Regions from separate parts of the Amycolatopsis sp. NPDC051106 genome, predicted to be linked through region 2. Evidence: riboswitches for the same ligand, from Rfam matches in the RefSeq annotation. Region 2 holds a riboswitch; the other holds the start of a gene.

Region 1 (7,347 bases), on a different contig from region 2:
CCACCCGTCAACGACCGGCTCGCCTGGCTGGCCGACCAGCTCTCGCCCGACGCGAGCACGGTCGGGCCCGGCGGCCGGCTGGTCCGGCGCTGGCTGCCGGGCGGACCGGCCGGTGCCGGCCGCCGCCGGTGGGCGTTCGCCGGTGTCCTGCTGTCGGTGGTGGTGATCGTCCTCGGTTCGGTCGCGCTCTTCGGCGGTCCGCCGGTGCCCGAGCCCCCGCCCGCGCTGCCCAGCGCGAAACCGGCGAGCGAAGCACCGGCCCGGGCCGCGCCGCAGACCGGGTTGGTCATCAGCGTGATCGGCCGCGTCCGGTCGCCCGGTCTCGTCACCGTGGCCCAGGGCGCCCGTGTCGCGGACGTGCTGCGGGCCGCGGGCGGCGCCGAGCCCGGCGCGGACCTGAGCGCGCTCAACCTCGCCCGCCGGGTGACCGACGGGGAACAGCTCGCGGTCGGGATCCCGGCGCCGGCCGCCGTGGCCGCCGGTGCCGCCGGTGCGCCGGCGGGCGCCAAGGTCGACCTCAACGCGGCGAGCGCGGACCAGCTGGACACGCTGCCCGGCGTCGGCGAGGTGACGGCCCAGCGGATCGTCCAGTGGCGCACCGAGCACGGCGGCTTCACGAAGGTCGAGCAACTGCGCGACGTCTCGGGCATCGGGGAAAGCAAATTCCAAAAACTGCGTGAGCAGGTGATGGTCGGATGAGCACCCTTCCCACGACCGACACCCGGCAGGACATGCGGCTCGTCCCGGCGGCGCTGGCGTGCTGGCTCGCCGCCCTCGGCGGCCTGCTGCTGGGCTGGTGGACGGCCGTCGCCGCCGGCCTCGCCTCGGCGGCGCTCGCCGGGCTGGTGCTCTGGCGGGCGCGGGGGCGTCCCCGGGCGCTCGGCGCGGCCGCGGCCCTGCTGGTGCTGGGACTCGTCGCCGCGGGGCCGGTCGCCTGGCGGATCTGGGACGCGCAGCACGACGACCTCCGCGCGGCTTCGGCCGACGGACTCCCGGCGTCGGTGCGGGTCGTCGTCACCGAGCGCCCGAAACCCGTGCGCGGCGCGGGTTACGCCGACCAGCAGGCCGGTGCCCGATCGGTGGTGCTGACCGCCGACGTCCGCACGGCGTCGGTCGACGGCCGGCCGGTCAGCTCGTCCGGACGTGTCTTGCTGCTGGCCCCGGTCGCGCAGTGGGCTTCGCTGCTGCCGGGCCAGGACGTGACGGCGAGTGGCCTGCTGATGCCGCCGCGCGGCTCGGACCTGACCGTCGCGGTGCTGTCCGTGCGCGGGCCGCCGGGCGACCTCGGGCCGGCGCGGTGGTGGCAGCGGACCGCGGCCGGGCTGCGCGCCGGACTCCACGACCTGTGCCAGGTCCTGCCGGACGAACCGGCCGGCCTGTTGCCGGGGCTGGTCCTGGGCGACACGAGCGGGTTGTCGCCGCGGGTCGAGCAGGAGTTCATCACCGCCGGGCTCGCCCATTTGACCGCGGTCAGCGGGGGCAACCTCGCCGTGGCGTGTGGCGCGGTCCTGCTCCTGCTGCGCTTGCTGCGGCTCGGACCGCGGTTCTCGGCGGTGGCGGCCGGCGCGTGCCTGGTGGGCTTCCTCGTCCTCGTCGGGCCGGAGCCGAGCGTGCTGCGGGCCGGGCTGATGGCGGCGGTCGCGTTGCTGGCCCTGGCGCTGGGCAGGCGGGGCTCGGCGTTGCCCGCGCTGGCGTTCGCGGTGTGCGTGCTGGTGGTGGCGGATCCGGCGATGGCGACGGACTTCGGGTTCGCGCTGTCGGTGTTCGCCACGGCCGGACTCGTCCTCATCGCGCCTCGCTGGGCCGCGGCGCTGGCGCGTCGTGGCGTTCCGCCGGGGTTCGCCGAAGGACTGGCGATCCCGCTGGCCGCCTTCCTCGTGACGGCGCCGGTTCTCGCGGGCATGGCGGGCACGGTCAGCCTGGTTTCGGTGGTGACCAACGTCCTCGCCGCGCCCGTCGTGGCCCCGGCGACGGTGCTCGGTGTGCTGGCGACGGTGCTCGGTCCCTGGTGGCCGGGTGCGGGGAAGGTCCTGGTGCACCTGGCCGACCCGGAGGCCCGGTGGCTGATCACCGTGGCGCGCCACGGCGCGCGGGCTCCCGGCGCGGTCGTCGCCTGGCCCGGCGGCTGGTCGGGCGGGCTGCTCGCGGCGGCCGTGCTGGGCGTGCTGGTGCTCGCCGCCCGGCACCGGCGCGTGCGGCTGGCCATGGCGGTGCTGGTCGTCGGCGCGCTGCTGGTGTTCGTGCCCGTCCGGGTGCTCGCGCCGGCGTGGCCACCGCGGAACTGGGCGATGGTCGAGTGCGACGTCGGGCAGGGCGACGCGGTCGTGCTGGCGACCGCGGAGCCGGGACGCGCGGTCGTCGTGGACACCGGACCCGAGCCGGGGCCGGTGGACGAGTGCCTGCACCGGCTGGCGGTCGACCGGATCCCGCTGCTGGTGCTGAGCCACCTGCACGCCGACCACATCGGCGGGCTGGCGTCGGTCTTCGACGGCCGGGCGGTCGGCGCGATCGCCGTCGGCCCGGGGCGGGCGCCGGAGTGGGCGTGGCGGCAGGTCGCCGCGGAGGCGCTCCGGCAGCGAGTGCCGCTGGTGGAGCTGAACCCGGGGGAGCGGCAGGCGTGGCCCGGGCTGTCGCTCGACGTCCTCGGCCCGCGTTACGTGCCGGAGCGCTCGGCGGGTCAGCAGGACGGCACGACGATCAACAACAGTTCGGTCGTCCTGCGAGCGCAGACCGCGGCCGGCCGGGTGCTCCTGACCGGCGATGTCGAGCTGGCGGCGCAAGCGGATCTCTTGGCGGACATCGGAAACCTGAAGGCGGAGGTGTTGAAGGTGCCGCACCACGGCTCGCGCTATTCGCTGCCGACGTTCCTCGCGGCGGTGGCGCCGCGGGTGGCGATGGTCAGCGTGGGCGCGGGCAACACCTACGGGCACCCCAACAAGTCCACAATGGACAGCCTGACGGCGCTCGGTGCCCTGGTCACCCGGACCGACCTGGACGGCGACACCGCGGTGGTCGGCGACCCGGCGGGCCCGGCGGTGGCGCGCCGGGGCGAGCCGCGTGGCCCGCCCCGCCGGTGAGCGGTCACCCGGCGGGCTTGCGGGCGCTGTCGCCGGATTGGCGGTCGTGTTCGAAAGTGATCCGGCGGCGAGCCCATTGCTGCCCGCCCTCGTCGGCCAGGGTCTCCACGCGCGCGACCAGCACCCGGACCGCGTCCGTGCCTTCGTACGGCGGTGCGGAATGGAGGTACAACGCTGCTTCACGCTCGATCGCGTAGCCGATCTGGCTGTGCTCCACCCAGTTCTGGTGCATGCCGAACGTGGTCCGGACGCCGGTCGCGACCAGGACGACAGCGCCGAGCGCGGCGATGACGACCGAGTCGAGGTGGGCGGTGGCCGCCACCGGGATCGCGGCCGAGCCGGTGAGGGCGACGACTTCCACGACGCCGTACCGCAGCCGGTCTCGCCGGGCGCCCTTCTTGTACCACCGCCACTTCGCGACGACCGTCATCGGCAAGGCTTGGCCGTCGCGTTCGGCGGTGACCATCCAATGCTTGCCGAGATTCCGCATTCCGAACCTCCCGGACCGAGCCGACACCTGGCGGGTGCCGACCTTATCGGCACAGGGGAGACGCGAAAGGAGGTACTCGCCGGGGCGAGCCGCGCGGCCCGCCCCGCCGCTGAAGCCGGGGCGGGCGGAACCCGCCCCGGCCGGACGTCAGTAGCCGAGCGCCTCGTTCACGGCCTTGGCCGACGGCGGCACGGTCGCCTTCGGGCCGATGTGGTTCTCGACCGCGTCGAGGGTCTTGAGGCCGTCGCCGGTGATCAGGAGCACCGTCTCGGCGTCCGGGTCCAGCTTGCCGGTCTCGACCAGCTTCTTCGCCGTCGCGACGGTGACCCCGCCCGCGGTCTCGGTGAAGATGCCTTCGGTGCGGGCCAGCAGCCGGATGCCTTCGACGACCTCTTCGTCGGTGACGTCCTCGATCGCGCCGCCGGTGCGGTTGACGATGTCGAGCACGTAGGGGCCGTCGGCCGGGTTGCCGATCGCCAGCGATTTGGCGATCGTGTCCGGCTTCACCGGCTGGACCACGTCCAGGCCGGCGCGGAACGCGGCCGAGACCGGCGAGCAGCCGGTGGCCTGGGCGCCGAACACCTTGTACGGGCTGGCGTCCACGAGACCGAGCTGGCCCAGCTCGCGGAAACCCTTGTCCACCTTGGTCAGCTGCGAACCGGAGGCGATCGGCACGACGATCTGCGGCGGGATGCGCCAGCCCAGCTGCTCGGCGACCTCGAAGGCCAGCGTCTTCGAGCCTTCCGAGTAGTACGGCCGGACGTTCACGTTCACGAACGCCCACTTCGGGTGCTCACCGGCGAGCTCGGTGGCGAGGCGGTTGACGTCGTCGTAGTTGCCGTCGACGGCGATGAGGTCGCCGTCGTAGACCGCGGTGGTGAGGATCTTGGCGCGCTCGAGGGTCTTCGGGATCAGCACGACCGACCGCCAGCCCGCGCGGGCCGCGGCGGCGGCCGTCGCGTTGGCCAGGTTGCCGGTCGACGGACAGGCGAGCACTTCGAACCCGAACTCGCGGGCCGCGGCCAGCGCGACGGCGACGACGCGGTCCTTGAACGAGTGCGTCGGGTTGCCGGTGTCGTCCTTGACCCAGAGGCGCTTGAGGCCGAGCTCCTTGGCGAGGCGGTCGGCGCGGATGAGCCGGGTCGCGCCGGGCTCGGTGTTCGGGATCTCTTCGACGTTGGACGGCACCGGGAGGAGCTTCTTGTAGCGCCAGATGTTCTTGGGGCCGGCCTCGATGTCTTCACGGCGGACGCGGCCGAAGTCGTAGGCGACCTCGAGCGGCGAGAAGTCCTCGGCGGAGACGAACTCCGGGGCGAGCGGCTGCCGGTGGCCCTCTTCCTTCGACACCAGTTCGACGGCCGGACCGAGATCCGGGGTCTTCGTGGTGGAGGTCGTTCCGAGGGTGGCGGTCATCGCGAGGTTCCTTTCCTCATCTGCCCCGCCGAAGCGGGCCGGAATTGGCACCGTGGTCGTCAGCTACCCCGCGATCGCGGGATGACAGGCTGTACGCCGGTTGCCGGGGCTTCGTCGGGCCGTTCCCTCTGCCCCTCTGGATGAGCGGTATTCAGTTGTCGGCGCGCGCCGTTCAGCGCGCCGCCTCGCTGACACCGTACGACATGGCGCTCGCGCCGTGCCATGCCGGCCGCTCGACATCACCGGAGCGGGCGCACGGCACCGCGAGTGAGAGGATTCCCCCGTGACCGTCCAAGCCACCGCCCCGGCCCCGCTGCACCTGGTCCTGGGTGAGGAAGAACTGCTGATCGAGCGCGCCGTCCGCGAGGCGCTCACCGCGTCCCGCGCGATCGACGCCACGGCCGAGCTGACCCGGGTCCGGGTGTCGGATCTCACAGCCCCCGAGCTGGCCGAACTCGTCAGCCCGTCGCTGTTCAGCGAAGGTCGCGTGATCGTCCTGGAGTCGGCGCAGGACATCTCGCAGGAGCTGGCCGACGCCGTGGCGTCCTACCTGAAGGACCCGGCGGACGGGATCGTCCTGGTCGTCGTGCACACCGGCGGTGGCCGCAGCAAGGCGGGCAAGACGCTGCCGGCGGTGCTGAAGAAGGCCGGCGCCGAAATCACCGAGTGCCCGAAGCTGACCAAGCCCGCCGAGCGGGAGCAATTCATCCGCCACGAGGTGCGCCGGGTGGGCGGCAAGATCGACGCGGCCGGGGTTGCCGCGCTCCTCGAGGCCGTGGGCTCCGACCTGCGGGAACTCTCCTCGGCGGCGACGCAGCTGGTGGCGGACGCCGGCGGGACCGTCGACGCGGACGCGGTCCACCGCTACCACCGCGGCCGGGCCGACGTCACCGGGTTCGCGGTGGCGGAGAAGGCGGTCAGCGGCGACCGCTCGGCGGCGCTGGAGTCGCTGCGCTGGGCGATGCAGCTGGGCGTCCCGCACGTGTTGGTCGCGGACGCACTGGCCGACGCGGTCCGCACGATCGCCCGGGTCTCGGGCGCGGGCCGGGGCAACCCGAACCAGCTGGCGGGCGAGCTGGGCATGCCGCCGTGGAAGATCCGCAAGGCGCAGGGCCAGGTCCGGGGCTGGAACCAGGACGGCCTGGCGACGGCGATGCGCGTGGTGGCGAGGCTGAACGCCGAGGTCAAGGGTGTGGCGGCGGACCCGGGTTACGCACTGGAGCGCGCGGTCCTCCAGGTGGCGGCCGCCAAGGGCGAACGCTGAGGTCCGTGCTGCCGCCGGCGAGGACCTTGCGGTTCCTGCCCCGAGGGCGACCGCCGATCTCGGCGAGTTCTCCGCCGGAGCCGGCGACAGCCGCGAACGGCCGCCCCGGAACATGAAGAAAGCCCCGGCCGAAGCCGGGGCTTTCCCAGAAATCAACCAGCTCAGAGCGCGTTGACGCGCTTCGCCAGCGCCGACTTCTTGTTGGCGGCCTGGTTGGCGTGGATGACGCCCTTCGAGACGGCCTTGTCCAGCTTCTGGGCGGCGTCGCGCTGCAGCTCGGCGGCCTTGGCCTTGTCGCCGGCCTCGGCGGCCTCGCGGACCTTGCGGATCGCGGTCTTCACCGAGGACCGGATCGCCTGGTTGCGCTGACGCGCCTTCTCGTTCGTCGTGATGCGCTTGATCTGCGACTTGATGTTGGCCATAGGGCAACTCCTGTTTCACTCGGTGAGATTCGCCGCCGCGCTGAATTGGCCCCACTCGCGAAGAGCGGGCTTCCTCCATGACGGAATGCCGCACGGGCAGCGAGCGACAACTCTAACAGCCCAGCTCGGACGGCCCGCGACCGCGTCCGGCGAACACCGATCACCAGGGGTACGGTCGACAACGGTAGTGCCTAGGGTTCCGTCGCCGGTCCGCGCACCTCGCTCTCCACAACCAGGACCGGCGGGTCTGGTCCGAGCGGCACCATCGGCGGGTCCGGGTGGCCTGCCGTTCATCTGACGGGGCAAAAGCCTGGAGGACCCGGTTTTCGCGCGTGCGAAAACCCGTAAGGGGTCCCATGAACACCACCGCGCTGTCCTTCGTCCTCGTCGCCGCCGTCGTGCACGCCGCGTGGAACCTCGCCGCGAAGCGCATCTCCTCCGGGGGCACGCAGTTCGTCTGGCTCTACTACACGGTTTCCGCCGTCGTCCTGCTGCCCGTGACGGTCGTGCTGCTGGTCGTCGAGCCGGAACGTCCACAGTGGAGCTGGCTGCTGGCCGCCGCGGGCACGTCGGTGCTGCACGTCGCCTACGGCGTCGTCCTGCAGCGCGGGTACCGCGTCGGCGACCTCTCCGTCGTCTACCCCGTCGCGCGGGGCACCGGGCCGCTGCTGTCGGTGCTGG
Region 2 (7,347 bases):
CCGAGCCGGGTGCTCGAGGCGGTGGTGCCGGGCCTGGTGGCGGGGGGTGTCGTGCTGCTGCTGGCCCGGCCGATCTCGGTCGTGCTGGCGATGCTGCCGTTCCGGCTGCCGTGGCGGGAACAGGCGTTCCTGTCGTGGGCGGGGCTGCGCGGCGCGGTGCCGATCGTGCTCGCGATGATCCCGCTGTCCCAGGGGCTGCCGGGCGCGCAACGGCTGGTCGACGCGGTGTTCGTGCTGGTCATCGTGCTGACGCTGCTCCAGGGCGCGACGCTGGGGCCGCTCGGGCGGTGGCTGGGGCTCGCGAAGAAGTCCGAGGCGCACGAGATCGATGTCGACTCCGCGCCGCTGGACGAGCTGGGCGCCGAACTGCTGCAGGTCCGCATCCAGCCCGGGTCGAAGCTGCACGGCGTGTACCTGTCCGAGCTGCGGTTGCCGGTCGGCGCGACGGTCAGCCTGGTCGTGCGCGAAGGCGCCGGCTTCACACCGCAGAAGACCAGTCGGCTCCAGGAGCACGACCAGCTGCTGGTGGTCACGACGAGCGGGGTCCGCGACACCGTCGAGCGCCGGCTCCGCGCGGTGGACCGGGCCGGCCGCCTGGCCCGCTGGAAGGGCGAGTCGGGCCGTTAGCGAGTGCCGTTGTCCGGTACTTGTCCGCAAGAATCTCACACGATCTTCCCTTTGTTCCCTCTTTTGGCTTACTGTCCGCACTGCGCGGGCGGGGACTGGGTGACCATCGACCACGACGGTGGCCGGCGCACCGGGTACTACCACATGGAGGCCATCAAGGTCACCGACGGTGAGCACGTCGACGCCGGGGCCGAACTCGGCTCGACCGGCAACGCGCTGCCGTGCGGCGGCAGCAGCACCGGCGCCCACGTGCACTTCACCCTCTGGACCCTGCCGGACGCCCCGGCGGCGAACTGGGACGGCAAGTCGTTCGCCGAAGTCTCGACGACGGTCGCGGCGGCCAGCGGCGAGCCGGTCGACGGGAAGACCATCGGCGGCTGGCGCTTCACCGCCGGAGCCGAGCAGTACACCGGCACGGCGACCCACGTGGCCGACCACGCCGTGACGCGGCTGCCGGGCCGCTTCCGCGCGAAGCTCCAGTCCCTCACGGTGTGTGAGCGGCGTCTCAGAATGTGAGGCGGGGGTTGGCCGCCGGCGCCGTTCTCGGTTACCTTCGAGCTCAGGTCATGAGTGCCAGCGCGAAGCCCCGGCTTGCTGGCCGGCAACCCTCCTACCGCGGTGGGGTGCCCCGGGTGAAGACCGGGCCGGTCGCGCCGTGCGACGGGCAAGCGCGGGCCCCTCGCCGGGGTCCCCCGGACCGCCGAGGAGGCACCGATGACTCTCGCCATCGACCGCACCAGCACGACCACCACCCCGGTCGACTTCGCCGCCACTCTCGAAACCCTTGCCCCGCAGAGCATTCCGACGGTCGCCGGTGCCGCACTGCGGGTCCCGCTCGTGACCGGCGAAACCATCGGGTACGCCAACCTCGACCACGCCGCGAGCGCCCCTTGTCTCGACGCCGTCCGCACGAAGGTCGACGAGTTCCTGCCTTGGTACGCCAGCGTCCACCGCGGCGCGGGCTTCGCGTCGCAGGTCTCGACCCGCCTTTACGAGCGCACTCGCGACGTCCTGCGCCGCTTCGTCGGCGCCCGCCGCACCGACACCGTCGTCTTCACCCGCAACACCACCGACTCCTTCACCCTGCTCGCCCGCAGCTTGCCCCGGCACACGACGGTGGTCGTCTTCGACACCGAGCACCACGCCGCGCTGCTGCCGTGGCAGGGCCCGAACGTCCGGCGGATCCCGACCCCGCGCACCCGCCTCGCGGCAGTGTCCGCTGTGGACGAAGCACTCGCGGATTCCCCGCAGGGGCCGCGTCTGGTGGTCGTCACCGGAGCGTCCAATGTGACCGGTGAGCTCCTGCCGGTGGCGGAGATCGCCGCTGTGGCGCGCAAACACGGCGCCCGCATCGCGCTCGACGCCGCCCAGCTCGCCCCGCACCGCCGGATCTCGATCAAGGAGCTGGACGTCGACTACGTCGCGTTGTCCGGCCACAAGCTGTACGCGCCCTTCGGCGCGGGTGCGCTGATCGGCCGCGCCGACTGGCTGCGCGCCGCCAAGCCGTACCTCGCCGGTGGTGGCGCGACCAAGCTCGTCACCGAGGACGCGGTCGTCTGGAACACGGGCCCCGAGCGCCACGAAGCCGGCTCGCCCAACACCGTCGGCGTGTACGCGCTCGGCGTCGCGTGCGAGACGCTCAGCGAGAACTGGGACGCCGTCGTGGCGCACGAGCAGGCCCTGCTCACCCGGCTGCGCAAGGGACTCGAGGGCATCCCGGGCTGCGCCGAGCTGCGGCTGTTCGACGCACCGGTCGACCGCGTCGGCACGCTCAGCTTCATCCTCGACGGCTTCGACCCGGGCTGGGTGGCGGCGGTGCTGTCGGCCGAGTACGGCATCGGCGTCCGCGACGGCGCGTTCTGCGCGCACATCGCGGCCAAGCGCCTGATCGGCATCGCCGGCGGCGACGGACAGCAGGCGATCCGCGTCAGCCTCGGCCTGGGCAGCACCGAAGAGCACGTCGACCGCGTCGTACTGGCATTGCGCCAGATCGTCGCGCGCGGAGCCCGCTGGGGGTACACGAAGGTGGACGGCCGCTGGGCCCCGGTCGGCGACCCGCGGGAGCTGCCGCCGTTCTGCTGAGCGCTAGCCTGGGCCGATGGGGAGAGGGTCACGTTCCTGGTTTCCGTTGGCGCTGCTGGGGTCCGCGCAGATCGGCATGGTCGCGGTGCAGCTGGTTTCGCGCCGGAGCCCCGCCGAAGACGAGTCCGCGAACCTGCTCCTCGGGCCGGCGCCCTCGGCCGGCGCGGAGTACGGCCGCACGCAGTGGCTGACCCAGGACGCGTTCTTTTCGCTCGGGCGGGGCCTGCCCACCGGGCCGGTCTGGCTGGTCGCGCTCGGCGTGGTGCTGGCCGGCACGGCGGTCTGGTACGCGGCCGCCATGCGGCCCGTCCGCACCGGGTGGTTCGTCCTCGGGACGGTGGGCGCGCTGCTCGCCCTCCCGCTGCTCGACCTGGTCGGGTCGTGGCAGTTCCGCCTCGGCGACGGGCTGCGGGGTCCGCTGCTGGCCACGCTCGGTCTGCTGGTGCTCGCCGCGTACGAGCGCAGCAGGCTCGTGCTGCTCACCGCGCTCGTCTTCGCGGTGATCGCGGTGGTGCTCTCGGCGGACATCGTGGGGGTGCTGCTGTCGGCGATCGTCCTGCTCGCCGCGGCGTTCGCGGTACTGCTGCGCTGGGCACCCGATACCCTGCGGTGATGGGGAGTTCGCGGCGGTACTGGTTCCCGTTGGCGGCGCTGGGGTTCGCGCAGCTGATCATGGTGCTCGCCGAGCTGCTTCCGGGGGAGAGCCTCCCGGCCGGGTATTTCACGGACCTGCGCGCGCTGCCGATGAGCCGGGAGAACGAGCTCGCCACCAGCACTTTCGGCGGTACGGGTCTCCCGTCCGGCTACCGGGACCTCGCCGTCGCCGTCTCGGTCGACCGCGGGTCGTCGGCGACGCTCGGCTGGCTCGTCGCGCTCGCCTGCGTCGTGGCCGCCGTCGCCGGCTGGTACTGGCTGGACCTGCGCCGCGCGGGGACGCCGCCGCGCACCGGCCGGTTCGTCCTCGGAACCCTCGGTGCCCTGCTCGCCATCCCGGTGCTCGACCTGGTCGGGGCGCTGCAGTTCCGGCTGGGCGCGGACGTGCGCGGCGCGCTGGTGGCGACGCTCGGGCTGCTGCTGCTCGCGGGATACGAGCGCAGCCGGTTCGTCGTCGCCGTCGCGGGGGTGTTCGCGCTGGTCACCGTGGTCTTCCTGCCGCCGGTGGCCGGGGCGCTCGTGGCGGCGGGCGTCCTGTTCGGGGCCGCGTTCGCGGTCCTCCTGCGGGGCCCCGCCGACACTGCCGCCGACACCCCCTGACCAGCCGTGGACAATGGAGCCGTGAGCACCGAGCCCAGCCACTCCGAACCCGACACCGACGCTGCCGCCGAGGTGGCGCCCGAGACCGTGCAGGAGACGCCGGAAGAGCCCGCGAAGCCGCTGCTCCCGAAGCGCCGCGTGGGCTGGGTGTTCGCCGTCGCGGTCGTGTTCTGGGCGATCGACCTGGTGACGAAGAACCTGGTCGCCGCCAACCTCGAGGGCAAGGAGCCGCTCCGGATCCTCGGCGGGCTGATCTACCTGCAGGTGATCCGCAACCCGGGTGCCGCGTTCTCGATGGCCACCGGCATGACGTGGGTGCTCGCGCTGGTCGCGCTCGCCGTCGTCATCGCGATCATCTGGCTGTCCCGGCGGCTGCGCTCGATCGGCTGGGCCATCGGGCTCGGCCTCGTGCTCGCCGGCGCCACCGGCAACCTGACCGACCGCATCTTCCGCGCGCCCGGCGGGCTGCAGGGTCACGTCGTCGACTTCATCTCGGCGTTCGCCCCGAACGGCAAGGGCTTCGCGATCTTCAACATCGCCGACTCGGCGATCTGCGTCGGCGGCGCGCTGATCGTGCTGCTTTCGCTGCTGGGCAAGGACTACGACGGCACGTCGACCAAGGACAAGAAGAAGGCCGAAGTGCCGGAGGAGAAGGCGTGAGCGCGCGGATGCTCCCGGTGCCCGACGGGCTCGACGGCATGCGGGTCGACGCCGGCCTCGCCAAGCTGCTCGGGCTCTCCCGCACGGTCGTCGCGGAACTGGCCGAATCCGGTGACGTGCTGCTCGACGGCCGGCCCGCCGGCAAGTCCGACCGGCTGTCCGGGGGCGGTCTCCTGGAGATCACGCTCCCGGAGCCGGCGAACCCCGTCGAGGTCGTCGCCGAACCGGTGGACGGCATGAAGATCCTCCACGACGACGACGACATCGTCGTGATCTCGAAGCCGGTCGGCGTCGCGGTGCACCCGAGCCCGGGCTGGACCGGCCCGACGGTGGTCGGCGGCCTCGCCGCGGCCGGCCTGCGGATCGCGACGTCGGGCGCGGCCGAGCGCCAGGGCGTCGTGCACCGGCTCGACGCGGGCACGACCGGCGTGATGGTGGTGGCCAAGAGCGAGCACGCGTACACGGTGCTCAAGCGGGCGTTCAAGGAACGCACGGTCGACAAGGGCTACCACGCGATCGTCCAGGGCCACCCCGACCCGATGCGCGGCACGATCGACGCCCCGATCGACCGCCACCCCCGCCACGACTACAAGTTCGCGGTCGTCCAGGGCGGCCGCCCGAGCGTGACGCACTACGAGGTCGTCGAGGCGTTCCGGGCGGCGTCGCTGGCGCACATCAAGCTGGAAACCGGGCGGACGCACCAGATCCGCGTCCACTTCTCGGCGCTGCGGCACCCGTGCGTCGGCGACCTGACGTACGGCGCGGACCCGGTCCTGGCCCGCCACCTCGGCCTGAACCGCCAGTGGCTGCACGCGAAGACCCTGGCGTTCGCGCACCCGGCCGACGGCCGCTGGGTCGAGTTCGAGTCGGAGTACCCGGGCGACCTCGCGAACGCGCTGAAGATCCTGCAGGACGAGAGCTACTAGCGGCGCACTTCGACGTTGGAAGCGGCTCGCACCGGCCCGTTCACCGAAGCCAACCCCGCCCGGCAGGAATTTCGGCCGCGCCGATGCAGTGAATGACCCATTCACCTCGTCCGACGCAGTGAATGACTCATTCATGGCGTCGGGACCCGCCCGCCCAGACCCGCAACCGTCGACGAACCCAGGACGAGAGCTACTGACTCAGTCCTCGATCGACCACGTCAGCGTGCGCTCGTCCGGTTCCGGCCGCGGGCTCCAGCGGACCGACACCACCCGCGTCGTGTCCGGGAGGACGTACACCGTGTGCCCGCCCAGGGTTTCGCCGGGCGGGACGCCGATCTTGTGCGGGGGCCGCGACGTCAGCGACACCGGGGCCTTGCCGATCGCGGTGCCGTCGGCGGCGAGCAGCTCCAGGTAGTTGTCCGGCAGCGACGCGAACGGGATGGCCCCGCGGTTGGTGATCTCGGTGTGCACGACCACCGCGCGTTCGCCCTCTTCGAGGCGGTAGCCGGCCGCGCTGAACAGGTAGTCGGCCGGGTCCTGGACTTCCAGCAGCTGCACCGAGAGCTGCTCGCCCTCCAGGCCCTGCGTCTCCATGACCTCGCGGATCCGGCCCTGCTTGCCCCCGGCCGGTGCCGCGGGGCGGGCGGGCTCGTCGCCGCGGGCCCACGACGCCGTCTGCGGCAGGCCCCACGTGCTCACCACCGGGTCCAGCGGCACCGGCGGCGGGGCGAACTGCTGGGGCGGCCGCTGCTGAGGCGGCCGGGGCGGCGGGCCCGGGTACGGCCCGGACGGCGTCCCCTGGACGTGGTACGGCCCGGACGGCGCCCCTTGCACGTTGTACGGCCCCGAAGGCGCGCCCTGTACGTTGTACGGCCCCGACGGCGCGCCCTGCACGTTGTACGGACCGGAAGGCACCCCGTGCGGGCCCTGCGGCGGCATCGGCGCGGGCTGCTGCGGTACCGGCTGCGACGGCGGGGGCGGGAACTGCTGCGGCGGCCGGTTCGCCCACGACGGCGGCGAGCCCGCGATCGCCGCCCGGAGGCCCTGCGGGTCGCTCTCGACGCCGACGAGCAGCGGCAGCCCGCTGCCGGACAGCGCCACCAGCCGGTAGGCGACCTCGCGCGGATCCATGCCGACCTTCGCCGCCAGCTCGTGCACCGCGGCCTTGCCGAGGTCGGCGAGCGCGGCGAGCAGGCGGGTATCCACGGGATCGGTCACGGCCACCCGCTGAACGCTACCGCCTCGCCGGAGCGGCCGCGCCGAGGTGGTCCGCCCCCGGCGAACGGCTCACCGTTCTTGTCGGTGCTCTCCGTTAGGGTCGGCTTGGAGCACATCACCGAAGCTGGGGGTCCTGCCATGACCGCGGTCACCGAACTCGCCGACGAGTTCGTCGAAGCGCTGTTCGCCGCCGATCCGCTGACGCCCGCGCTGCTGGGCGTCCGCCCGGCCGAGCCCGGCCTGCCGGACCTGTCCGCCGAAGCGGAGCAGGCGCACCGCGCCCGGCTCGCGGAGTTCGCCGAGCGGGCCCGCGCGCTGCCCGTCGAAGGGCTCTCCGCCGAGGACCGGGTCACCCGCGAGGTCCTGATCGCCACGGCCGAAGACCGCGTCGCGTCGATCGACAGCCGGATGGCCGAGTTCACTGTCACCGACATCATGGTCGCGCCCGCGGCCTCGCTGCTCATGGTGCTGCCGATGACGACCGTGACGGCGGGCGAGACCGCGGAAGCCCAGCTCGGGCGCCTGGCCGCGATCCCGGAGTACCTGCGCCAGGCCGCGCGGCGGCACGCCGCGGGCATCG

Evidence for each region. Region 2 has a riboswitch for S-adenosylmethionine ahead of AB0M83_RS01775 (aminotransferase class V-fold PLP-dependent enzyme). Riboswitches for the same ligand answer to the same signal wherever they lie in the genome.
Region 1: another riboswitch for S-adenosylmethionine. It lies ahead of thrC (threonine synthase); the one in region 2 lies ahead of AB0M83_RS01775 (aminotransferase class V-fold PLP-dependent enzyme).

The regions. Positions count from the first base shown of each region.
Region 1 is NZ_JBFBBQ010000016.1:53,874-61,220, forward strand. It holds gene AB0M83_RS15300 (ComEA family DNA-binding protein) at 1-699, shown strand, start outside; gene AB0M83_RS15305 (ComEC/Rec2 family competence protein) at 696-3,077, shown strand; gene AB0M83_RS15310 (DUF4231 domain-containing protein) at 3,082-3,567, opposite strand; gene thrC (threonine synthase) at 3,715-4,980, opposite strand; SAM riboswitch class I at 4,994-5,127, opposite strand; gene holA (DNA polymerase III subunit delta) at 5,264-6,244, shown strand; gene rpsT (30S ribosomal protein S20) at 6,406-6,666, opposite strand; gene AB0M83_RS15330 (DMT family transporter) at 7,023-7,347, shown strand, end outside.
Region 2 is NZ_JBFBBQ010000002.1:34,512-41,858, forward strand. It holds gene AB0M83_RS01765 (potassium/proton antiporter) at 1-627, shown strand, start outside; gene AB0M83_RS01770 (M23 family metallopeptidase) at 727-1,143, shown strand; SAM riboswitch class IV at 1,190-1,304, shown strand; gene AB0M83_RS01775 (aminotransferase class V-fold PLP-dependent enzyme) at 1,342-2,709, shown strand; gene AB0M83_RS01780 (hypothetical protein) at 2,726-3,322, shown strand; gene AB0M83_RS01785 (hypothetical protein) at 3,322-3,963, shown strand; gene lspA (signal peptidase II) at 4,036-4,623, shown strand; gene AB0M83_RS01795 (RluA family pseudouridine synthase) at 4,620-5,549, shown strand; gene AB0M83_RS01800 (AsnC family protein) at 5,748-6,773, opposite strand; gene AB0M83_RS01805 (DUF885 domain-containing protein) at 6,906-7,347, shown strand, end outside.